3 regions of the Plantibacter sp. H53 genome follow, and region 2 is predicted to be linked to each of the others. Evidence: predicted binding sites of a transcription regulator. Region 2 holds the regulator's gene; each other region holds the start of a gene.
The links. The regulator LexA, encoded in region 2, represses DNA repair genes until DNA is damaged. The targets are predictions, from matches to a motif close to TCGAACANNTGTTCGA.

Region 1: the regulator LexA is predicted to act here: its motif matches at 1,661-1,676, upstream of A4X17_RS03240 (Rv2578c family radical SAM protein).
Region 3: the regulator LexA is predicted to act here: its motif matches at 1,216-1,231, upstream of A4X17_RS00450 (tyramine oxidase subunit B).

The regions. Positions count from the first base shown of each region.
Region 1 covers NZ_LWCT01000003.1:103,863-107,887, forward strand. The annotation lists gene A4X17_RS03230 (carboxylesterase/lipase family protein) at 1-1, opposite strand, end outside; gene A4X17_RS03235 (GNAT family acetyltransferase) at 69-491, shown strand; gene A4X17_RS03240 (Rv2578c family radical SAM protein) at 561-1,652, opposite strand; gene A4X17_RS19105 (hypothetical protein) at 1,805-2,212, shown strand; gene A4X17_RS03245 (hypothetical protein) at 2,209-2,394, shown strand; gene A4X17_RS03250 (energy-coupling factor transporter transmembrane component T) at 2,447-3,271, opposite strand; gene A4X17_RS03255 (ABC transporter ATP-binding protein) at 3,268-4,025, opposite strand, start outside.
Region 2 covers NZ_LWCT01000005.1:34,181-38,205, reverse strand. The annotation lists gene metE (5-methyltetrahydropteroyltriglutamate--homocysteine S-methyltransferase) at 1-1,725, shown strand, start outside; gene lexA (transcriptional repressor LexA) at 1,810-2,508, opposite strand; gene A4X17_RS04260 (LysM peptidoglycan-binding domain-containing protein) at 2,780-3,172, shown strand; gene A4X17_RS04255 (amino acid permease) at 3,262-4,025, shown strand, end outside.
Region 3 covers NZ_LWCT01000001.1:95,056-99,080, reverse strand. The annotation lists gene A4X17_RS00450 (tyramine oxidase subunit B) at 2-1,156, opposite strand; gene A4X17_RS00445 (LysR family transcriptional regulator) at 1,306-2,211, shown strand; gene A4X17_RS00440 (phosphatase PAP2 family protein) at 2,248-2,856, opposite strand; gene A4X17_RS00435 (SDR family NAD(P)-dependent oxidoreductase) at 3,010-3,771, shown strand; gene A4X17_RS00430 (N-acetyltransferase) at 3,869-4,025, shown strand, end outside.

The DNA.
Region 1 (4,025 bases), on a different contig from region 2:
TACGGGTCCGTTCGTCGATGCTCGGGTGACCAACTGTATCGACGCCGCGTGTGCGGAAGACTGGGCTGATGCAGATCCGTCCCTTCACGCCGTCCGACACCGAGGCCGTCATCGCCCTCTGGCACACCGTCGGGCTCACCCGACCGTGGAACGACCCGGCGAAGGACATCGAGCGCAAGTCGACGACGCAGCCCGAGCTGTTCCTCGTCGCGGCGGATGCCGACGGCGCCCTCGTCGGCACCGCGATGGTGGGGTACGACGGCCACCGCGGTTGGGTGCACTACCTGGCGGTGTCGCCGGCCCAGCAGGGCGGCGGGCTCGGACGGCAGCTCATGACCGAGGCCGAACGCCTGCTCACCGAACTCGGGTGCCCGAAGGTCAACCTCATGGTCAGGACGGGCAACGACCGGGTGATCGGCTTCTACGAGGCGCTCGGGTACGGCACCGACGAGGTCGCGCTCCTCAGCAAGCGCCTCATCCCCGACGCCTGACGCCGGTTCGTTCGCCCATTCTTGGGCGAGGGAGTCCTCGTTCGCCCGAGAATGGGCGAACGAGCGGGGTCAGAAGAGGGTCGGCTGGACCTGCAGGCCGGTCGTGACGAACTCCGGGGCGCGCTTGCGCAGCTCGGCCCGCTCGCCGTACCCGTCGCGCAACATGCCGAGCGCCGACGAGCGGACACCTCCGGTAGCGGGGTCTTCGGTGCCGCGCTCGAGCCCGTGCTCGCGGATCATCGGGCGGATGCGCGCGGCGAGCCACTTCCGGTACTCCTTCGGGGCGTAGGTGCCGTCGGCGTACATCGAGGTGTAGCGGTCGACGAGCTCGGGGTGCTCCCGCGACAGCCACTGCATGAACCAGGGTTTGACGCCGGCTTTCAGGTACAGGGTCGAGAAGAGGACGGTGCTCGCGCCGGCCTCGCGGATGCGCGACAGGGCGAGGTCGAGGTGGTCGACGGTGTCGGTCAGGTAGGGGAGGATCGGCATCATGAAGACCCCGACGTCGAAGCCGAGGTCGGCAGCAGCGCGGACGGTCGCGAGTCTGGCCGCCGCGGTCGGGGTTCCGGGTTCGATCGATTGCTGGAGCTCGTCGTCGTAGATGGCGATCGACATGGCGAGGTCGACGGGTACGCGCTGAGCGACCTCGGCCAGAAGGGGCAGGTCTCGCCGGAGCAGGGTGCCCTTCGTCAGGACCGAGAACGGGGTCCCCGAGTCGGCGAGGGCGTTGATGATCCCCGGCATGAGCCGGTACTTGCCCTCGGCGCGCTGATACGGGTCGGTGTTCGTGCCGAGCGCCACCGGGTGCCTGCCCCAGCTCGCCTTCGCGAGCTCCTTCTCGAGGACCTCGGCGACGTTCACCTTGACGATGAGCTGCGAGTCGAAATCCTTCCCGGCGTCGAGGTCCAGATACGAATGCGTCGGTCGGGCGAAGCAGTACACGCAGGCATGGGAGCAGCCCCGATAGGGGTTGATGGTCCACCCGAAGGGCATCACGGACTGACCGGGCACGCGGTTGAGCGCGGACTTCGCGAGCACCTCGTGGAAGGTGATCCCGGCGAACTCCGGCGTCTGGACGCTGCGCACGAGGTTGTTCAGCTTCGCGAGGCCCGGCAGCGCCGACGTCGCCTCAACCCCGAGTTCCTGTCCGCTCCACCGCATGCCTCCATTAGAACATACATTCGATTGAGGCGGCCATTTGGCATCTGTCATTGACCGTCAGAGTTTGAAGTTTTAGTATTCCAGACACATAGAGAAAGGTGTGAACAATGGCTGTTCATCTATCTATCCAGTCCGAGGCCGACCCTCGACCCGTGCGCTCTCGAGCTGCTGTCAAGATCATCTTGGTCGGGCTGACAGCAGCGTCCGTCGTTCTCGCGCAAACGGGGCCAGCGTCGGCCTCTGAACGCGAGTCTTCGTCTGGAGGTCCGGTTTCGACCGCCGCTGCAGCCGAGCCGAGCGATCTCTCCACGGACACGATCGAAACCGATGGTGCGCCCCTCGTACTGGCGATCGTGGGCGCCGTCCTAGCGACCGGAATGGCCGCCGATCAAGCAGGTCGAACCGCCGGTGCACGGGTGTACTACGCCGGCGTATCCCTCACGCAGTACCAGGAAGTGAAGTGGCAGACGAGGGCCACGGCGGTTGCCGCCCTCGGCGTGATTATGGGGCCGGTCTTCATGGCGTCGTTCGAAGCGACCTTCTTTGGATTGGCCTCTTGACCAACGGTCAGCTGCGCTTCTTCCTCGCATTCGTGTCTGCGCTGTTTGCTGCGTACGTCGTGGTGGGTGGCCTGCTCGACCCCCTCGGCCTGCAATCCGGTCAATTAGCGATCGCGTTCAGTATGGCCGTCATGATCATCGCGGCCAGTCTGCCTTCCAAGCCGGGAGACTCAGCCAAGTAGGTTCTCGGTGTGTGGTCCCAGCGTTGGGGCCACACACCGTCGCGCGACGTCATCAAGCGGTCCGATGGGCTCCGGCGGCGAGGCTCCACCACACAAGCACGGCGCTCACGAGCCAGAAGGCGACCATGAAGCACCAGTCGCGGGTGCGGAAGGGGGTGCGGGTCCGCTCCGTGCGCTGCGGATGAGCACCGAAGGCGCGGGAGTCCATGGCGAGCGCGACCCGCTCCGCGTGACGGATGGCACCGGCCAGCAGCGGCACGACGGTGCCGGCGGCGCGGCGGACGGCGGCGATCGGTCCGCGACCCTCGGCCATACCGCGGACTCGGTGGGCGGAACGGATAACCTCCAGTTCGTGCCCGAACCGCGGCACGAACCGGTAGGCAGCGAGCGCCGTGTACCCGATCCGGTAGGGCACGTGCAGCTGCTGGATCATCGCGCGGACGAACTCCGGGCCGGTCGAGGTGAGGCCGCCGATGCAGGCGAGGACGAGGAGGGCCGCGAGCCGCAGGGCCGTCGCGAGGCCGACGAGCAGCGCCCCGAGGAAGAACCGGTAGTCGCCGACCTGGAACAGCAGGACGGACTGGTCGACGCGGCTCGGGTCGGTCCACAGGCCGAAGCTGAACGACATGATCGCGACGATGAGCGGCAGCGCCACGAAGAGCAGGAGGGCGACCGTCCGCGTCAGGCTGGCTCCGACGAGGATGACGACGACCGCGAGGGCGATGAACAGCGCCGGCGTGACCGGGTCCCTCGTGAACGCCAACAGGATCATCACCGGGAGCGGAGCGCCGAGCTTCGCGAGCGGGTTCAACCGGTACAGGAATCGACCGGCCGGTGCCGTGCCCGAGGCGTACGGGTCGATCGTCGTGGCGCTCATCGGGCGGCCGCCCCGGGCAGGTCGTCGAGTCTCGACAGGTGCCGCCAGTCGGGGTGGTTCGCCAGCGAGCGCATCGCCTGGGCGAGCGGTGGTGGCCGGAGCCCCGCGCGGCGCAGGAGCTCGTCGTCGCCGAGGATCGCGGCGGTCGTGTCGTGGGCGAGCAGGCGGCCGTCGGCCATCACCGCGACGTGACTCGCGTGATCGGCGACGAGCTGGAGGTCGTGGGTCACGACGAGGACCGTGGTGCCCTGCGCGTTGAGGCCGGCGAGGAGGTCCAGGAGCTCGTTCGCCCGCGCCCGGTCCTGACCGAAGGTCGGTTCGTCGAGCGCGAGCACCGGAGCTCCGGCGATGAGGGCGCTCCCGACGGACAGTCGACGCTTCTGACCACCGGAGAGGAGGAACGGGTGCACGTCGCGTGCGGACTCCAGGCCGAACCGCCGCAGCAGGTCGTCGACGCGCCGTTCGATCCCGGTGTCGTCGACGCCCCGGATCCGCAGGCCGTGCGCGAGTTCGTCGTGGACGGTGTGGGCGATGAACTGGTGCTCGGGGTTCTGGAAGACGAAGCCGATGTGTGCCGCGATCGTCCGGACCTCGCTGCGCCCCGGGTCGATCCCGCCCACGTCGATGCGCCCGCGGGGAGGTCGGACCACGCCGGCGATCGCCTGGAGCAGCGTCGTCTTGCCGGCGCCGTTCGTCCCGATCACGGCCAGGAAGTCGCCCGCGGCGACCTCGAGGCTCACCTCGTGGAGGATCG
Region 2 (4,025 bases):
GCGGAACTCCTCCAGCGCCTCGCCGCTGCCGGCGCGCCCTGGGTGCAGCTCGACGAACCCGCACTGGTGTCGGAGACGTTCGACGTGCCGAGGTCGACGGTCCTCGCGGCGCTCGAACGATCGACGAGCGTCCTGTCCGCCGTGTCGGACCGCCCGGCGATCTTCGTCGCGGCTCCCTACGGTGCCTTGGGCGACGCCCTCCCGGTGCTCGCCGACTCGGGGGTCGAGGCCGTCGGTGTCGACCTCGTCCGAGGAGGCCTGCCGGACTCGTCACCCGGACTCGCCACGAAGACCGTCGTCGCGGGAGTGATCGACGGCCACAACGTGTGGCGCGGCGACCTGGCAGCCGCGGCCGATCTCCTGGAGCGCGCGGCGGAGCGCTTCCCGCAGCTCGCGGTGTCCACCTCGACCTCCCTCCTGCACGTCCCGCACGACGTGTCGGTGGAGACGAAGCTCGCCCCTCGTCTCCGGAGCTGGCTCGCCTTCGCCGACCAGAAGGTGGATCAGATCGCGGTCCTCGCACGCGGTCTCACCCAAGGGCGCGCAGCGATCGCGACCGAGCTCACCGCAGCGTCGGCCGCGCTCGACGATCGGCTGGCCGCGCCCGGGGTCATCGATGCCACCATCCGCGCACGGACGGCAGCGCTCGCACCAGCGGACTTCACCCGAGACGACTACCAGGAGCGCGCCACGGCGCAGGAGCAGGCGCTCGGCCTGCCGTTCCTCCCGACGACGACGATCGGCTCCTTCCCGCAGACCGGCGACATCCGTCGCGCCCGCGCGCAGCGGGTCGCCGGGACGCTCGACGAGGAGGCCTACGTCGCGACGATGCGCGCGGAGATCGGGCGCGTCGTGGCGCTGCAGGAGGATCTGGGGATCGACGTCGTCGTCCACGGTGAGCCCGAGCGCAACGACATGGTCCAGTACTTCGCCGAGCACCTCGACGGGTTCGCCGTGACGGAGCACGGGTGGGTGCAGTCCTACGGTTCGCGATGCACCCGTCCGTCGATCCTGTGGGGTGACGTTTCGCGGCCGGCGCCGATCACGGTCGAGTGGTCGGCCTACACGCAGTCGTTGACCACCAAGCCGGTGAAGGGCATGCTCACGGGCCCGGTGACGATCCTCGCCTGGTCGTTCGTGCGCGACGACCAACCGCTCGCCGAGACGGCGAACCAGGTTGCCCTCGCCCTGCGTGACGAGATCGCCGACCTGGAGCGGGCCGGCATCCGCATCATCCAGGTCGACGAACCCGCACTCCGCGAGCTGCTCCCGCTCCGGCGGGCCGACCAGGGGCGGTACCTCGACTGGTCGGTGGGCTCCTTCCGGCTGGCGACCGCGGGCGTGCGCGTCGAGACCCAGATCCACACCCACCTCTGCTACTCGGAGTTCGGGGTGGTGATCGACGCGATCCGACGACTGGACGCCGACGTGACGAGCATCGAGGCGGCTCGGTCGCGGATGGAGGTCGTGTCCGACATCCGGGCGAGTGGTTTCGACCACGGCATCGGCCCGGGCGTCTACGACATCCACTCGCCTCGGGTGCCGAGCGTCGCGGAGGTGACCGCATTGCTCGAGATCGCGCTGGAGGGGATCCCACAGCGCCAGGTCTGGGTGAACCCGGACTGCGGGCTCAAGACGCGAGGCTACGAGGAGACGGTCGCCTCCCTCGCCAACATCGTCGAGGCCACGCATGTGGTCCGCGCACAGGTCGGTGCGACCGGCTGACGTCGTCGGTCCGGCACGGACGAGGGCCGGCACGATCCACGGATCGTCCCGGCCCTCGTCGGTGTCGCGGAGTGGTCCGGTCGGTCAGACCGTCCGGAGCACGGCGACGACCTTGCCGAGGACCTCGGCGTGGTCGCCGAGGATCGGTTCGAAGGCCGAGTTCCGGGGGAGCAGCCAGGTGTGGCCGTCGCGCTGGCGGAACACCTTCACGGTCGCCTCCTCGTCGAGCATGGCCGCGACGATCTCGCCGTTCTCGGCGGTCTTCTGCTCGCGGATGACGACCCAGTCGCCGTCGCAGATCGCGGCGTCGACCATCGAGTCGCCGACGACCTTCAGCATGAACAGACTGCCCTTGCCGACCAGCTGACGCGGCAGGGGGAAGATCTCCTCGACCTGCTGCTCGGCCGTGATCGGGATGCCGGCGGCGATGCGACCGACGAGCGGGACCATGGCTGCGTCGCCGACCGGGGGAGCGGAGTCGGGGTCGCTGCCCTCGACGGCGCTCGGCAGGTCGATGAGCACCTCGATGGCGCGGGGACGGTTGGGATCGCGTCGGAGGTATCCGCTGAGTTCGAGCTGTCCGAGTTGGTGCGTGACACTCGACAGGGAGGCGAGCCCGACGGCGTCGCCGATCTCGCGCATGCTCGGCGGATAGCCACGCTGCGAGACCGAGCGCTGGATGACGTCGAGGATCGCCAGCTGCTTGTCGCTCAGGCTCTTCCGTCGCCGGGTGCCGCCGATCTGGCGCTCCCGGGCTCCGTCGCCCGTCGTGTTCGCTGCCATCTTCGCTCCTGCCCTGATCGGCTGTCGGTGACCGATGTCGGTGGGTGGTGGTGTACTGCTTCCAACACTCGAAACTGTATCCGCACCGGCTCGTCCAGACAAACATCTGTTCGAGCGTGTCGCCGATCCCGCGCGTCTCAGGTACGAAGACAGGGTTGAGTATTCGAACAATCGAAGATATATTCGGAACACAGGTTCGTATCCGACACTCCTGGCCGAGTGTCGGGTACGAGTCCTCATCACACGATGAGCACACTCTTGGAGGGTTGACATGAGCGCAGCACTGATCGGGTCCCACCGGGCGCTTCCCGCACGGACGGCGCAGACACCGACGTCAGACGCACCGTCTACACGCCGACTCCGCCTGACGAAGCGCGGTCGTGTCGTCTTCACCACGCTCGCCGCCATCCCGCTGGTCATCGGCGTCGCGGTCGTCGGACTCTCCGCAGGCGGTGCCGCGGCCAACACGGCGGCGGCGGGAGCCACGTTCACGTACATCACGGTCGACCCGGGCGAGTCGCTCTGGCAGCTGGCCGAGTCCATCGCACCCGACGCCGACCCGCGCGACGTCATCGCCGAGATCATGAACCTCAACCAGCTCAGCACCGCCGGTGTCGAGCCGGGGCAGCGCCTGGCGATCCCGCAGCGGTACGCGGCCGAGTAGGCCGACAATCGGCGGGTCACTCCGCGCTGGTTCTCAGCTATCGTCGATGACGCGGTGCAACGACGCCCGCAGCATCGTCGGAGGCAAGCATGAGTACAGACGATCGGAGCCGCTCGCTGCTCCGGAAGAAGCCGATCGCGGAGATCGAGGATGAGACCTCCGGCTCGAAGCTGTTCAAGAGTCTCGGTCTCTGGCAACTCACGGCCATCGGGGTCGGTGGCATCATCGGGGTGGGGATCTTCTCCCTCGCCGGACTCGTCGCTCATGGGAGCGAGACCTCGCCCGCTGTCGGGCCGGCGGTCCTCTTCTCCTTCCTGATCGCCGGTCTCGCCTCCGCGGCCGCGGCGTTGTCGTACGCGGAGTTCGCCGGCATGATCCCGAGAGCGGGGTCCGCCTACACCTACGGGTATGTGGCGCTCGGCGAGATCATCGGCTGGTTCATCGGCTGGGACCTGTTGCTCGAGTACATCGCGATCGTCGCGGTGGTCGCGATCGGGATCTCCGGCTACTTCGACGCCTTCCTGTCCGGCATCGGCATCCACATGCCGGACTGGATGACCTCGACCGCCGACGAGGGGAAGGGCGGCCTCGTCAACCTCCCCGCCATCTTCGTCTGTCTCCTCGTGACCTTCATCCTGAGCCGCGGGACGAAGGCCTTCGGTCGATTCGAGCTCGTCGCGGTCGGGATCAAGGTCCTGCTCATCCTGTTCATCATCGGCCTCGGTGTCTTCTACATCGACGGACAGAACTACGATCCGTTCCTCCCGAGCGGTTTCGGGCCGGTGTTCGCCGGTGCCGCGACGGTCTTCTTCGCGGTCTTCGGATACGACGCGATGAGCACGGCCGCCGAGGA
Region 3 (4,025 bases), on a different contig from region 2:
GTCAGGCCAGGTCGGGGGCTTCCCAGAGGTTGAGCTTCGTGCCGATCCCCTGCTCGACGGCGTTCTCGTAGATCGTCTTCGCCCACGCGACGTCCTCGACGCCCATCCCACCGACACTGAACAGCACCGGCTGCTCGGGGAACTCGCGCCCGACGGTGTTCCCGTCGAAGACGTCTCCGATGTTGACCACGCGGGACTCGTCGAGCTCGCCGGTCCCGATGAGGTCCTGCCAGTAGAGGCCGATCATCCCGAACGCGGTCTCGTGTGACGGCGCCGGGTACTCCTCGGCCCACGCCTCGTAGATCTTCTTCGCGTCGGCGATGAGGCGGGCCTTGCCGGAGAGGGTGTACTCCTTGTCCATGCGCAGGTTCGCGGGCAGGCTGAGAAAGGCGCCCGGCTTGATCCAGTCGCCGTCGATGAACGGGTAGTTCTCCGAGCCGACCAGGCCGGTGACGGCTTCGGAGACGATGTCCGAGTCGCGCACGGCGGCCTCGACCGTCTCGGCGATCTCGATCGTCGTGAACTGCGGGTAGTGCGCGCGGACGTAGTCGGCGAACGCCTCGGAGGTCGACCGTCGGCGCCCGTGGATGCGGATGGTGTCGAGCGAGGGGCGGGCGGTGGTCATGGCGTGCAGGGCACTCTTGTTCATGGCGCCGGGCCCGATGATGCCGAGTGACTTCGCGTCCACCGGCGCCAGGAGCTTCGCGGCGGCTCCCGGCACGGCAGCGGTGCGGTAGGCGCTCTCGAGGTTGCCGGACATGATCGCGTAGGGCGCGCCGGTGTCCTTGTCGTTGAGCACGATGAGGTGGATGGACCGCGGGAGGCCCCGCTCGCGGTTGTCGACGTTCGACCCGTACCACTTGACACCGGCGGTGTCGAAGCGTCCGCCGAGGTAGGCGGGCATCGCCATGAACCGACGGTCGGCGGCGTCCAGCGGCATGCCGGGGAACGGTGAGGTGGCGGGGAACCCGATCGGTGCGCCGTGCGAGTTGGCGGTCGGGCCGGCCATCCGGTAGTCACCCTTCGCGACGAGCACCAACACCTCCTCCATGACCTCCATGCAGTGGGCCATGTCCTTCATGCCGGCGGCGATGACCTCCGGTTCGCTCAGGTAGAGCATGTCGATCCGGGTGTTCGGGGAAGCGTCTGCGGTCACGGGTGGTCCTCCAGGTCGGGGTCTGTGGTCCTCAGCGAACACGGTCGCGATCCTCCTGGTCAAATACCGATTCGAACCTCGATTGAGAGCGTTTCGCTCGCAATCTGGACGAAACAGCGCGGTAATACGAGGGTCGTATCGTCGATGGGATGGAGCTCCGCCAGCTGCGCTACTTCCTCGCCGTCGCCGAGGAGCTCCACTTCGGTCGCGCCGCGCGACGGCTGCACATGTCGCAGCCACCGCTGAGCGTCCAGGTCGCACGGCTCGAGCAGGAGGTCGGCACCGCACTGTTCGACCGTTCGACGAGGCGGGTGGCGCTGACCCCCGCTGGACGACATCTCCAGGCGCGGGCACGACACATCGTCGAGGAGCTCGACACAGTCCGGGGTGAGATGCGCGACTTCGTGGACGGTCTCGCCGGGGAACTCACCGCGGGGTTCGTGAGTTCGGCCAACTACACGGTCCTCCCCGGCGTCGTGCAGCTGTTCCGGGCGAGCCGCCCCGGGGTGACGCTGCGCCTCGTGCCGTTGACCTCAGGAGAGCAGTTCGACCGGCTCCGCGACGGCACGCTCGACGTCGGGATCGTCCGTGACGAGGTCCCGCAGACGCCATCCGACACCTCCCCCGCGCTCACGACCGAGGTCGTCTTCGAGGAGCGTCTCGTGGCGTGCCTCCCGGTCGGTCACCCGTTGGCAGGGCGACCAGAGGTCACCGCGGAGGAGCTCATGGACGTCCCGATGATCTCCTACCCGCGGGCGCTCATGCCGGGATTCGTAGACCGCGTCGCGGAGGTCCTCGGCACGTCGAGTCGGACGCAGGTGGTCGAGGAGGTCGTCCATCAGGAGACCGCCCTCGGGTTCGTCGCGGCCGGCGTGGGCACGACGATCCTGCCCGAGTCGGTGCGGCAGCTGGTGCCACCGTCGATCGTCGTCGTGCCGCTCTCCGGGTCGCCGACGACTCGCCTGCTGGCCGCTCGTCAGGAACGGGCGGACGAGAGCCCGGTCCACGACGCGTTCATCGCGTGTCTCCGCGACGCGGCCGCCCAGCTCGGGTGAAGGGCAGCTCGCCCCGGGACTCTGCGAGCGACGGGTCTACCCCGCCAACGCGGCGAGGATAGGCAGGTAGCAGAGGAACACGGCGACGCCGCTCACGTACCCGGCGAGGACCTGGAGCGGGGTGTGCGCTCCCTCCCTGATACGGGCCCATCCGACGGCCGCAGGCACCAGCAGCAGCACCGTCGCGATGGGCGCCGGGAAGCAGGTGAACTGCAGGACGCCGACGAAGGCCGCGATGGCGGAGTGGATCGAGAGCTTCCAGACGAGGTTCACCGAGGTCACGACCAACAGGCCGATGATCGAGGCGATACCGACCGCCAACAGCTGGGCGCCGGCGCCGAGCCACACCAGCAGCGAGACGCCGAGCACGACCGACACCAGCACGCAGGCGAGGATCGGCCCTCGCTGCCGCCGATCGGCGACGAACCTTCCGCTCACGCGACCGGTCCGTGCCAGCAGGATGAGCGCGGCGTAGGGCAGCACGGCGATGAGCAGCGCTCCGAGCAGAGCCGTCCAAAGGCCCCGCACGCCGGTGGTGATGCCGGCTTGGACGAGCGCGAACGCGAGGAGCGGCGCCGGGCCGAAGACCTCGGAGATCACCTGGGCCAGACGGAGGCTGCGGTTGGGATGCGACGGCGACTGCACCCCATGACAGTAGTGCCCGCGGCCCGCAGGACGCAGACAGGTATCCTCGTGAACGCGTGCGAACCGGATGCATTCACGCGTGCCGTGGCCACCCGCAGCATCGATCAGCCGGCGTTCGTGTTCCAGCACGCGTGCCATCAGCAGAGGAACGGTATGACGTCACTCGCGTTCGCAGGACAACGGGTCGCTTTGGTGACCGGCGCGTCCAGAGGCCTCGGCGCGGGGATCGCCCGGCGACTCGGGGCCGAGGGGCACTTCGTCGCCGTGAACTACCGCTCCGGGGCCGACCAGGCTGCGGAGGTCGTCGAGTCCATCCGTCAGGCCGGCGGTGCCGCCGACGCGTTCAGCGCGGACGTGACGGACGAGGAAGCCGTCGCCTCACTCGTCGAACGCATCACGGGAACCGCGGGTCCGATCGCGGTCCTGGTCGCCAACGCCACCGGGCCGCAACCGACGGTGGCGATCGACGACCTCGAGTGGGACGACCACCTCGCCCAGTTGGACTTCTTCGTCAAGAGCCCGACACTGCTGGTGCGGGCGGCCGTCCCTCACATGCGCGAGCACCGGTTCGGCCGGATCATCCAGATCGGATCCGACATGTTCGAGCGGGCCCTGCCGGGGATGTCCGCTTACGTCGCGGCGAAGGGGGCGCAGCTCGGCCTCACCCGCTCATGGGCTCGGGAACTCGGACCGTCCGGGATCACCGTGAACCTGGTCGCACCCGGGTGGATCCCCGTCGAGCGCCACGCCGATGCCTCGCCGCAGGAGATCGCCGCCTACCTGGCCGAGGTGCCGATGGGGCGGATGGGCACCATCGACGACATCGCGGAGACCGTCGCCTTCCTCGCCTCGGACCGGGCCGGCTTCATCACCGGGCAGCGGATCACCGTCAACGGCGGCCACACCATCGACTAGGCCGGGGCCTCCGCCGTGCGCTCCACCGCCTACGACGCCGCTCCGGTGTTCAGGCAGAACCTGGACAAACGAGTCGACCCTGTCCAAGCTGGAACCGATGACCGACACCCGCGACGACTTCACCATCCGACGAGCCGCCCTGGACGACGTCCCCCTCCTGCAAGCGTGGAGCTGCGACGAACCCGTCGCCTGGATCGACTCGGAACGACTGACCGCCGAACTCGCGAGTCGGAACTATCGGCCGGAATGGTCGT